Regions from separate parts of the Stenotrophomonas sp. PS02301 genome, predicted to be linked through region 2. Evidence: predicted binding sites of a transcription regulator. Region 2 holds the regulator's gene; the other holds the start of a gene.
The links. The regulator HrcA, encoded in region 2, represses chaperone genes, less so after heat shock. The targets are predictions, from matches to a motif close to TTNGCACTCNNNNNNNNNGAGTGCNAA.

Region 1: the regulator HrcA is predicted to act here: its motif matches at 4,312-4,338, upstream of QMX81_RS00700 (co-chaperone GroES).

What each region holds. Positions count from the first base shown of each region.
Region 1 covers NZ_JASCOO010000001.1:125,558-131,449, forward strand. Annotated here, with positions in the region: gene QMX81_RS00680 (LLM class oxidoreductase) at 1-385, opposite strand, end outside; gene QMX81_RS00685 (glutathione S-transferase family protein) at 402-1,037, opposite strand; gene QMX81_RS00690 (LysR substrate-binding domain-containing protein) at 1,204-2,103, shown strand; gene groL (chaperonin GroEL) at 2,236-3,885, opposite strand; gene QMX81_RS00700 (co-chaperone GroES) at 3,977-4,264, opposite strand; gene QMX81_RS00705 (endonuclease) at 4,558-5,892, shown strand, end outside.
Region 2 covers NZ_JASCOO010000012.1:46,761-53,360, forward strand. Annotated here, with positions in the region: gene dnaJ (molecular chaperone DnaJ) at 1-855, opposite strand, end outside; gene dnaK (molecular chaperone DnaK) at 1,020-2,948, opposite strand; gene grpE (nucleotide exchange factor GrpE) at 3,124-3,639, opposite strand; gene hrcA (heat-inducible transcriptional repressor HrcA) at 3,722-4,789, opposite strand; gene recN (DNA repair protein RecN) at 4,915-6,576, shown strand.

The sequences.
Region 1 (5,892 bases), on a different contig from region 2:
CCGACTTGGCCAGATCGATCGGGTGGCGCAGCGAGAAGATCGCACTGCCCGTGGCCAGCGCCAGCCGCTTCGTGCGCGCCGCCAGGAAGGCCAGATAGGTAAACGGATCGAACACCTGCCCGGCGTCGCCGAACAACGGGTCGAACAACGGTACATCGCGTACCCAGGCCGCAGCGAAGCCGTCACGGTCGAGCTGGCTCACCAGATCCGCCTGCCCGGCCAGCACCTGCATGTCGCCTTGATAGAAACGCAGGGGCAGGAACACACCCAGCGTCAGCGTCCCCTCGCGGAACATGCGCTGGTAACCGGCATGGCGGGCGAACGCCGGTGCGGATGCGCCGGTCTGCGGCGCCTGCACCGCCGTGATATCGGTCGAGAGGGTCATCGTGGTCGTTCCTGGGTCAGGGGCCGGTGGCCGGTTCGGGGAGCTGCACGCCGCGCTGCACCGCGGGCCGCTGTGACATGCGCAGGTGCCATGCACTCAAGTGCGGGTAAGCGCTGAAATCGAAGCCGATGAGCCGAGCGATATGGGTCCAGCCATAGCCGGCGATATCGGCGATTGAATACGCCTCGCCTGCCAGCCATGAGCGGCCTGTGAGGTGCTGGTCCAGGGTGGCGAAGAACTCGGCGCTCAGGCGCCGGTAGCGTTCGATGGCGGGTGCGTAGGGCGCGTCGGCGAACATCTCGACATGGACACGCTGCCCCAGGATCGGCCCGACGCTGGCGGAGTGGAACATCAACCAGGTGATGGCCTCCCAGCGCGCGCGTGGCGCGTCGGGCAACAGCCGTCCGCTCTGCTCGGCCAGATACAGCAGGATGGCGGCGGATTCGAACACGGTGATACCCGTCGCCTCGTCGACCAGCACCGGAATGCGGCCGTGCGGATGCAGTTGCAGGAAATCGGGATGGCGGTGCTCACCTTCGTCGATACGCACGTGATGCAGTACGTAAGGGATGCCGAGTTCTTCCAGCGCGATGGTGATCTTGAAGCCGTTGGGCGAGCTGTCGGTGTACAGGTGCAGCGAAACGGGGGACACAGCGGTCTCCTTGGCAGGCGGAACAGCGGGCGGGGTTCGCGTAGCAGTGTTGGATCAATGCAGCTGGACTAAACGACATCGATTCAACATGATCACGATGCTACGCAGGCCAACGCGCTCTGTAGAACGATTCTTCCTGCACTGCCAAGAGAGAAAATCTAAGGTCATGGGTGCCGTCCTTCCCCTGCTCGCGCTGCGCGCCTTCGTCGAAACCGGTCGTCATGGCAGCCTCAAGGCCGCTGCTGCGGTCATGGGGGTTACCCCGGGGGCGATCAGCCAGCAGCTCAAACTGCTGCAGGCGCGCACCGGCGTTGTGCTGTTTACCCGCACCCCTCACGGGGTCGCACTGACCCCGGCCGGCGCACAGGTGCACCCGGCCCTGCTGCGCGCGTTCGATCAGATCCAGGACAGCATGGCCACGCTGGACGCCATCCACGCGCGGCAGACCCTCACCCTCAGCACCGTGCCCAGCTTCGCCGCGTCCTGGCTGGTGCCGCGGCTGGGCCGGTTCACCGAACGCCACCCGGCGATCGAAGTGCGTGTGGAGGCCTCATCGGCGCTGGCGAATCTGCGTCGCGATCGCATCGACATCGCCATCCGCCACGGCCTCGGCGAGTATCCCGGCCTGGTCTCACGCCCGCTGGCGGCACCCGTGCTGTTGCCGGTGGCCTGCCCGGCGCTGCTCGCCGAGGGCCGGCCGATCCACTCGGCCATGGACTGCCTGCAGTACCCGCTGCTGCAGGATTCCGACCGCAGCGACTGGTCGCTGTGGTTCCGCGCGCTCGGTCTGCCGCCCGATCCGCGCATCGAACGTGGCCCGGCGTTCGATGATGACGTGTTGCTGATCCGCGCCGCAGAAGCGGGCCAGGGCATCGCGCTGGTGCGTGACCTGTATGTGGAATCCGAAGTCGCCAGCGGGCGGCTGGCCGTCGTACTGGATCAGCCGTGGCCAACGCAGTTTGCGTACTACGCCGTCACCCTGCCCGGCGCCGAGGAGAACCCGGCCATCGCGGCATTCCTGCGCTGGCTGGAGGATGAGATCCAGGCGCCGACCAGCGCGCTGTGAGCCCGTGATACGCGCACAAAAAAACCCCGCCTTCCGGCGGGGTTCTTCGTACTGCGTTGGCGCATGGCGGGTACCGACCAACAGTTGGTACCTACCGCTCCGATGCGTGCCGACCGAAGGCCGGCATCTACATCAGAAGTCCATGCCGCCCATGCCACCCATACCGCCCATGCCGCCGCCAGCTGCGCCAGCGCCGTCATCCTTCTTCGGGGCTTCGGCAACCATCGCTTCGGTGGTGATCATCAGGCCAGCGATCGAGGCTGCGTTCTGCAGCGCCGAACGGGTCACCTTGGTCGGGTCCAGGATGCCGAATTCCAGCATGTCGCCGAATTCGCCGGTGGCGGCGTTGTAGCCGAAGCTGCCGGTGCCTTCCTTGACCTTGTTGACGATCACGGACGGCTCTTCGCCAGCATTGGCCACGATTTCGCGCAGCGGGGCTTCCATCGCGCGCAGGGCGATCTGGATGCCGTGGTTCTGGTCTTCGTTGGCACCCTTCAGGCCGCTCAGCGCGGTGACCGCACGAACCAGCGCAACGCCGCCGCCCGGGACCACGCCTTCTTCAACGGCTGCACGGGTCGCGTGCAGGGCGTCGTCGACGCGATCCTTCTTTTCCTTCATTTCGATTTCGGTCGAGGCACCGACCTTGATCACGGCAACGCCGCCGGCCAGCTTGGCCACGCGTTCCTGCAGCTTCTCGCGGTCGTAATCCGAGGAGGTGTCTTCGATCTGGGTCTTGATCTGGGTGACACGCGCTTCGATGTTGGCCTTCTCGCCGGCGCCATCGATGATCGTGGTGTTTTCCTTGGAGACCTGCACCTTCTTGGCGCGGCCCAGGTCCTTGATCGTCGCCTTTTCCAGCGACAGACCGATTTCCTCGGAGATCACGGTGCCGCCGGTCAGCACGGCCATGTCTTCCAGCATCGCCTTGCGACGATCGCCGAAGCCCGGTGCCTTGACGGCCACGACCTTCACGATGCCACGGATGGTGTTGACCACCAGGGTCGCCAGCGCTTCGCCTTCGATGTCTTCGGCGATGATCAGCAGCGGCTTGCCGGCCTTGGCGACGCCTTCCAGCACGGGCAGCAGGTCGCGCACGTTGGAGATCTTCTTGTCGTGCAGCAGCACGTACGGATCATCCAGGTCAGCGGTCTGCGACTGCTGGTTGTTGATGAAGTACGGGGACAGGTAGCCACGGTCGAACTGCATGCCTTCGACGACGTCCAGCTCGTTGTCCAGGCCCGAGCCTTCTTCAACGGTGATGACGCCTTCCTTGGTCACGCGGCGCATCGCTTCGGCGATGATGTTGCCGATCGACTCGTCCGAGTTGGCCGAGATCGTGCCGACCTGGGCAATCGCCTTGTCGTCAGCGGTCGGCTTGGAGATGTTCTTCAGCTCGGCGACGGCGGCGATCACGGCCTTGTCGATACCGCGCTTGAGGTCCATCGGGTTCATGCCGGCAGCGACGGCTTTGGCGCCTTCGCGGATCAGGGCCTGGGCCAGCACGGTGGCGGTGGTGGTGCCGTCGCCGGCGTCATCGTTGGTGCGCGAAGCAACTTCCTTCACCATCTGCGCGCCCATGTTCTCGAACTTGTCAGCCAGTTCGATTTCCTTGGCGACGGAGACGCCGTCCTTGGTGATGGTCGGCGCGCCGAAGCTCTTTTCGAGCACGACGTTGCGGCCCTTCGGGCCCAGGGTGGCCTTGACGGCATTGGCGAGAACGTTGACGCCGCGAACCATGCGGGCGCGGGCGTCTTCACCGAAACGAATATCTTTGGCAGCCATTGCGATTACCTTTTTATGTAGAGCCGGGCGATGCCCGGCTGCTTGAACGGGAGGAAGTGCGGAAGCGCCGGCACGGGGCCGGCCGCATCACTCAGCCGACGATGGCGAGGATGTCGTCTTCGCGCAGGACCTTGAACTCGACGCCTTCGGACTTGTAGCTGCTGCCGGCGTACTGGCCGTAGATGACCTTGTCACCGACCTTCAGCGACGGCGCGCGCACGCTGCCGTTGTCCAGGGGCTTGCCCGGGCCGACGGCCACGACTTCACCCTTGGTCGACTTTTCCTTGGCGGAATCCGGAATCACGATGCCGCCGGACGAGATTTCGTCGGCTTCGATCGGCTTGACTACGACGCGGTCATGAAGCGGCTTGATGCTCATGTGAGACCCTTTTAAGTTGTTGATTGGTCTAGGAAAGTCTGGCGATGTTAGCACTCGCACAGGGCGACTGCCAGCCACGCTCACGAAAAAACCCGACGGTGCGGGACAGAGCAGAGATGGTGCTGGCCCCACCCCTTTCAAGGGCAGGCGGCCGGTTTTTTTTGCCGATCCGGGCCCGCGCGTGAATGTTTGACGCAGTTCTCAATGCGAAAGGTCGAATCCGACAGACCAATCGATGTGTCATCTGGATTGCGTAGATTCGAGCGGCACTGACCAATCACAAGGAGCCGTAGATGAGGTTGCTGACGCCGCTGTCCCTGGCTTGCCTGCTGGTGCTGGCCACCAGCCCGGCCCGGGCCGATGTATTCATCAATGAACTGCATTACGACGACAGCACCCCCGCCGGGGACGTCGGCGAGGCGATCGAAGTGGTCGCCACCGCCGGTGAAGACCTGTCCGGCTACCGGCTCTACCTCTACAACGGCAGCAACCCTTCGGCTGCCGCGGTCTACGCCAACAACGCGGTCCCGGCCGGCACCGCCAGCTGCGGCAGCGCCCGGCTGGCCACCGTCAGCTACCCGACCAACGGGATCCAGAACGGTCCCAACGACGGCATCGCCCTGGTCGATGCCGGCGGCAAGGTGGTCCAGTTCCTCAGCTACGAGGGCACCATCACCGCCGCCGGGGGGCCCGCGGCAGGCCTGACCAGCCAGAACATCCCGGTCAGCGAGACCAACAGCACCGCCCCGGGCACCTCCCTGCAGCTGACCGGCAGCGGCAGCCAGTACGCCCATTTCACCTGGGCCGAATCGGCCACGCAGACCTTCGGCGCCTGCAACCACGGCCAGACCTTCAGCGGCGGCGGCCCGACCGGCCCGAATTCCGCGCCCTCGGTCACTGCCACCACCCCCGAGCAGGGCGCCAGCACCTTCCCGGCCGCCGCCGACCTGAGCGTCACCTTCAGTGAGCCGGTCACCCTCTCCAGCGGCGCATTCGCGCTGAGCTGCGGCCAGTCCGGCACGGTCGCGCTGAGCCACCCGACCACCGGCACCCGCTTCACCCTGGCCACCAACACCGCGCTGGTGGCGGGGGAAGCCTGCCGCTTCGACATCCGCGCCACCCGCGTGAAGGATGCCCAGGGCGCCCACCCGGCCGCCGATACACGCATCGCCTTCACCGTGGCCACCGCCACCACGCCCGATCCGGGCAACCCCGGCACGCCCGGGGAGTACTACGCCCGGGTCAACACCTCCACCCCCAGCCAGCTGCGCTGCTCGCTGCACGAGACCATCAAGGGTCACACCGCCTATCCCTACAGCGGCTCGGGCACCAGCACCTGGACCATCCTGGAAATCGCCGACGAAGATCCCAACAACAGCGGCAAGATCCTCGATGCCTACCGCAACCGCAGCTACACCAAGGTCAGCGGGCGGGCGGGCACCGGCAGCGGGCTGACCTACAACCGCGAACACACCTGGCCCAACTCGCTGGGCTTTGCCAGCACCACCGGCGACAAGGGCCTGCCGTATGCGCCCTACACCGACACCCACATGCTGTATCTGACCGATGCACAGTGGAATGCGGACCGCGGCAACAAGCCCTTTGCCACATGCGACAGCAACTGCGGT
Region 2 (6,600 bases):
ACGGACGGTATCGCCCAGGGCCGCCTGCGAGATGCGGATCGGCACTTCGCAGTGCAGGTCGTCGCCGTCGCGCTGGAAGATGGCGTGCTCGCGCACCCGCACTTCCACGTACAGATCGCCTGCCGGGGTGCCGGCCGGACCGGCCTCGCCTTCACCGGACAGGCGGATGCGGTCGCCGGTGTCGACGCCCGCGGGCACCTTGACCGACAACACTTTGTCTTCCTCGACACGGCCATTGCCGTGACAGGTCTTGCAGGGGTTCTGGATGATCTGACCACGGCCGTTGCAGTGGTGGCAGGCCTGCTGCATCGCGAAGATGCCACGCTGGATGCGCACCTGGCCCTGGCCACGGCAGACCGAGCAGGTCTCGACCTTGCCATCTTCCGAGCCGCTGGCGTTGCAGTCATCACACTCGACCAGACTCGGAATCTCGATGCGGCGCTCCACGCCCATCACCGCTTCTTCCAGGTCCAGCTCCATCACGTAGCCGATATCGGCGCCACGACGGGCCTGGCGCGGACCACCACCACCGGCGCCACCGCCGAAGATGTTGCCGAAGATGTCACCGAAAATATCGCCCATGTCCGGGCCACCCGGACCACCGCCACCGCCACCGCCGCCCATGCCGTGCTCGAACGCCGCGTGGCCGTGGGCATCGTACATCCGGCGCTTGTTGCCGTCGGACAGGGTTTCGTAGGCTTCCTTGCATTCCTTGAAGGCGGCCTCGGCCTCGTTGTCACCCGGATTGCGGTCCGGATGGAACTTCATCGCGCAACGGCGATAGGCCTTCTTCAGTTCTTCATCGCTGGCGGTGCGGGACACGCTCAGCACTTCGTAGTAATCGCGCTTGCTCATAACTTGAATCGGGTTCCGGAAGTCGGGATTCGTCAAAGCGGAAGAGCGGCACCAGGTCCGCTCTTTCGCCGGGCGCCCCGACAGGCCGGGATACGGCTGTCAGGACCAGAAGGGGGATATGACAACGGGACGCTGCCTGCGCAACGTCCCGTGTCGTGTCCGGATCAGGACTTCTTGTCGTCCTTGACTTCGGTGAACTCGGCGTCGACCACATCATCGTGCGCGCCGCTGTTGCCACCGGCATCCGGGCCCGGTGCCGCGCCACCCTGCTCGGCCGCCGCGGAGGCCGCGAACAGGGCCTGGCCGGCTTCTTCCAGCACCTTCGACTTGGCTTCGATCTGTGCCTTGTCATCGCTCTTCATCGCGATTTCCAGATCGGCCAGGGCCGACTCCACCTTGCCGATCACATCGCCACCGACCTTGCTGCCGTGTTCGGTGATCGCGGTACGGGTACCGTGGATCAGCGCATCAGCCTGGTTGCGGGCCTGGACCAGCTCATGGAACTTCTTGTCTTCTTCGCGGTTGGCTTCCGCGTCGGCGACCATGCGTGCGATCTCGTCCTCGGACAGACCCGAACCGGCCTTGATCTCGACCTTCTGTTCCTTGTTGGTCTTCTTGTCCTTGGCCGACACGTGCAGGATGCCGTTGGCGTCGATGTCGAAGGACACTTCCACCTGCGGCAGGCCGCGCGGCGACGGCTCGATGCCGGAGAGATCGAACTTGGCCAGCGACTTGTTGAAGCGGGCCTGCTCACGCTCACCCTGCAGCACGTGCACGGTCACGGCCGACTGGTTGTCCTCGGCGGTGGAGAACACCTGCGAGGCCTTGGTCGGGATGGTGGTGTTCTTCTCGATGATCTTGGTGAACACGCCACCCAGGGTCTCGATGCCCAGCGACAGCGGGGTCACGTCCAGCAGCAGCACGTCCTTGACGTCGCCGCCCAGCACGCCGCCCTGGATCGCAGCACCCAGTGCCACGGCTTCGTCCGGGTTGACGTCCTTGCGCGGTTCCTTGCCGAAGAACTCGGTCACCGCCTGCTGCACCTTCGGCATGCGGGTCTGACCGCCGACCAGGATCACTTCACCGATGTCGCTCGAACGCAGGCCGGCATCGTTCAGCGCGATGCGGCACGGCTCGATCGACTTCTTGATCAGGTCTTCCACCAGCGCTTCCAGCTTGGCGCGGGTCAGCTTGATGTTCAGGTGCTTCGGACCCGACGCGTCAGCGGTGACGTACGGCAGGTTCACTTCGGTCTGCTGGCTGGTGGACAGCTCGATCTTGGCGCGCTCGGCGGCATCCTTCAGGCGCTGCAGGGCAAGCGGATCCTTGCGCAGGTCGATGCCCTGGTCCTTGTTGAACTCGTCGACGAGGTATTCGATGACGCGGTTGTCGAAATCTTCGCCGCCCAGGAAGGTGTCACCGTTGGTGGCCAGCACTTCGAACTGCTTCTCACCGTCGACGTTGGCGATCTCGATGATCGACACGTCGAAGGTGCCGCCGCCCAGATCGTACACAACGATCTTGCGGTCACGGCCGTCACCCTTGTCCAGGCCATAGGCCAGGGCAGCAGCGGTCGGCTCGTTGATGATGCGCTTGACTTCCAGACCGGCGATGCGGCCGGCGTCCTTGGTGGCCTGGCGCTGGCTGTCATTGAAGTAAGCCGGCACGGTGATCACGGCCTCGGTGACGGTCTCACCCAGGAACGCTTCGGCGGTCTTCTTCATCTTCTCCAGCACGCGGGCGGAGATTTCCTGCGGGGCCATCTTCTTGCCGTCGCTGGTCTGGACCCAGGCGTCGCCGTTGTCATGGGCCAGGATGCCGTAGGGCACGTGCGCGATGTCCTTCTGGACTTCAGCGTCGGTGAACTTGCGGCCGATCAGGCGCTTGACAGCGTAGAAGGTGTTCTTCGGGTTGGTCACCGCCTGGCGCTTGGCCGAGGCGCCGACCAGGACTTCGCCGTCCTTGGTGTAGGCGACGATGGAGGGCGTGGTGCGATCGCCTTCCGAATTTTCGATGACGCGGGCCTTGCCGCCGTCCATGATCGCCACACACGAGTTGGTGGTGCCGAGGTCGATACCAATGATCTTGCCCATGAGGGAGACTCCTGAAAGTTCTGGGTACATCCGGCAGCTGCCGGGTTATGAATGGGATGTGTGGGACGCTGCGGACACTTTCAAGCCGTCCATCAAACACAGTGTCCGATGGCGACCCAACGCGTTCAGCGTCCGGTCGAACCGCCGGGCCTGGCCCGGCGGACCGACCCGTGGGTCAGTCGCGGGCCACCACGACCAGCGCCGGCCGCAGCAGGCGGTCGTTGAGCAGGTAGCCCTTCTGGAACACCTGCACCACGCTGCCCGGCGCCGCGCCGGGCGCGTCGACCTGGCTGATGGCCTGGTGGTGGTCCGGGTTGAAGGTCTGGCCGGTCGGGTCGAGCAGGGTCAGGCCATTGTCGGCGGCGACCTTGAGCAGCTGCTTGTAGGTCAGTTCGAGACCTTCGCGCAGCGGGCTCGGCTCGCTGCCGGCGGCATTGAGGCCGGCATCGAGGCTGTCGAACACCGGCAGCAGCTCGCCAAGCAGCTTTTCGTTGGCGAAGCGGCGCGCCTGTTCCACGTCGCGGGCAACGCGCTTGCGCTGGTTGTCCAGGTCGGCGCGTTCGCGCAGCGACTCCGAACGCAGCAGGGCCAGCTCGTTGTGCAGGCTGTCCAGCTGCTGCTGCAGGGACGGCTCAGCGCCGGGCTCGCCGGCGGGATTCTGGGATGCGATATCTGACTGATCTTGGTTCATTTCCGGATCCTTGGCGGTGACTCTCCGCCTCCACCCACCCCTATGTGGGCGCGGCTACGGGATTCAAGAGTCCAGGGCCGCTTTATGCGCGATCGCGGGACAATCCGCCGCCAGCGGGCGAGCCCAGCGCGGCCCCCAGCACCTGGGCGGTGGCTTCCACCAGCGGGATCATGCGGTCGTAGGCCATCCGCTTCGGGCCGATCACCCCCAGCACCCCCAGCACCTGGCCATCGGCCGAGTACGGGGCGGTGACCAGCGAGACGCTCTCCAGCGGCATCACCCCGGTCTCTTCGCCGATGAAGATGCGCACGCCCGGGGCCTGGATGGTGCGCTCGAGCAGCTGCAGGATCTCGCGCTTGCTGGCGAACACATCGAACAGCTCGCGCAGGCGCTCCAGATCGGACAGGTCCTGCACGCCCATCAGGCGGGTCTGCCCGGCCAGCACCATGTCATCGGCCGGCGGCACCATCGCCTGCTCGGCCAGCTCGATGCTGTGCGCCAGCAACTGCTCCATTTCCGACTGCGCATCGCGCAGCTCCAGCAGCAGGCGGGCCCGGATCTCGGCCAGCGGCCGACCGGCGCAGTTGGCATTGAGGTAGTTGGCGACCTGCTCCAGCTCCCCGGGATTGAAGCCGCGGCGCGGCTCGATCACCCGGTTCTGCACCTCGTTGTCGGCGAACACCAGGATCGCCAGCACCCGGCGCGCGTCCAGCGCCACGAAATCGATATGCCGGAACGCGAACTGCTCCCGGCGCGGGGCGCTGACCACCCCGACGAAATGGCTCATCGCCGAGAGCAGCTCCGAGGCACTGCCGAGCAGGGCCTGGGTGCCGGTGCCGGTGGCCAGCTCGGTGCGCAGGCGGCTGAGCTCGCCCTCGCCCGGCGGCTGCATCTTGACCAGGCTGTCCACGAACACCCGGTAGCCGTGCGCGGTCGGCACCCGGCCGGCCGAGGTATGCGGCGAACTGAGCAGGCCGAGGTCTTCCAGGTCGCCCAGGATGTTGCGGATCGTGGCCGGGCTGACGTCCAGGCCGGCATGCCGGGCAAGGGTCTGCGAGCCGACCGGCTCCCCATCCTGGATGTGGCGCGCGATCAGCGTCCGCAGCAGATGGCGGGCGCGCGGGGCGAGATGGGACGCGGAAGGATGCATGGAATCAGCCTGTGAGACGCCCACTTAGATAATGGCTGCACGGGGCGTTGGCAAGTCATTGGAGACGCCCCCGGCCCATGCTAGCGTGCGCGGCTTGGAGACACCCCTCGTGTACAACGTAGACCATGCTTAGACATCTATCGATCAAGGATTTCGCGGTCGTCCGCGCCACCGAGCTGGAATTCGGCGCCGGCATGACCGTGGTCTCAGGTGAAACCGGCGCGGGCAAGTCGCTGATGGTGGACGCGCTGGGCTTTTTGTCCGGGCTGCGCGCCGACAGCGGCGTGGTCCGCCACGGTGCCGCGCGCGCCGAGCTCTCGGCCGAATTCGCGCCGCTGGCCGACGCGCCGGCGCGCCAGTGGCTGCGCGACAACGAGCTGGACGACGAAGAACAGTGCCAGTTGCGACGGGTGATCCGCGCCGACGGTGGCTCGCGCGCCTTCATCAACGGCCGCCCGGTGACGCTGACCCAGCTCACCGAGCTGGCCGGCATGCTGGTGGAGATCCACGGCCAGCACGAACAGCAGGCGCTGCTCTCGCGCCCCTCGCAGCTCTCGCTGCTGGATGCCTTCGCCCGCAACGACGCCGAGCGCGCCCAGGTCCGCCAGACCGCGGCACGCTGGCAGACGCTGGTCGATGAAGCCGAGGCGCTCTCGCGCCAGGGCGACGTGAGCGACCGGATCGGCTACCTGGAGCACCAGCTCAGCGAGCTCAAGCGTGAGGATCTGGACCCGGCCTCGATCGCCACCCTGGGCAGCAGCCACCGCCGCCAGGCCCATGCCAGCGCGCTGATCGGCGCCTGCGACGTGGCCGTCAGCCGCCTCAATGGGGATGACGAGGTCTCGGTCCTGCAGCTGCTGCAGCAGACCCGCCATGACCTGGCCCGCGTGGCCGAACACGACAGCCGACTCGGCGAGGTGGATGCCCTGCTCGACAGCGCCGCCATCCAGCTGGACGAAGCGCTGTCCCTGCTCGATCGCGTGCATGACGACCTGGATGCCGACCCGGAGCAGTTCGAGGATATCGAGCGCCGCTTGGGCCGCCTGCACGACCTCGCCCGCAAGCACCGGGTGCCGATGGAAGCGCTGGGCGAACACCGCGACGCCATGGAAGCCGAAGTCGAACAGCTGCGCGGCGCCGACGAGCGTCTGCAGGCCCTGGCCGGCGAGATCGACCGTGCCGCCGGCCAGTGGAAGACCGTGGCCGAGGTGCTCAGCGCGAGCCGCCGCAAGGCCGCGAAGGCCCTGTCGGACACCACCACCACCCTGATCGGCGAGCTGGGCATGGGCGGCGGGCAGTTCCTGATCGATATCGAGCCCCAGACCGTGGCCAAGCCGGACCCGAACGGCGCCGAGCGGGTCGAGTTCCTGGTCGCCGCCAACGCCGGCCAGCCACCGCGCGCCCTGCGCAAGGTCGCCTCGGGTGGTGAGCTGTCCCGTATCTCGCTGGCGATCGAAGTCGCCGCGCTGGGCCTGGATGCGGTGCCGACCATGGTCTTCGACGAGGTCGATTCGGGCATCGGCGGCGCCGTGGCCGACATCGTCGGGCAGAAGCTGCGCGCCTTGGGCGAGAAGCGTCAGGTGCTGTGCGTCACCCATCTGCCCCAGGTCGCCTCCAAGGGCCACGCCCACTACCGGGTCAGCAAGGCGCCGGTGGACGGCATGACCCAGAGCGCGGTCGAAAAGCTCGATACCAAGGCCCGCGAAGAAGAGCTGGCCCGGATGCTGGGCGGCGTGGAAGTCAGCAAGGAAGCCCGGGCGGCGGCGCGCAAGCTGCTGCAGGCCTGAGGCCCCCGTGATCGGCTAGTGCCG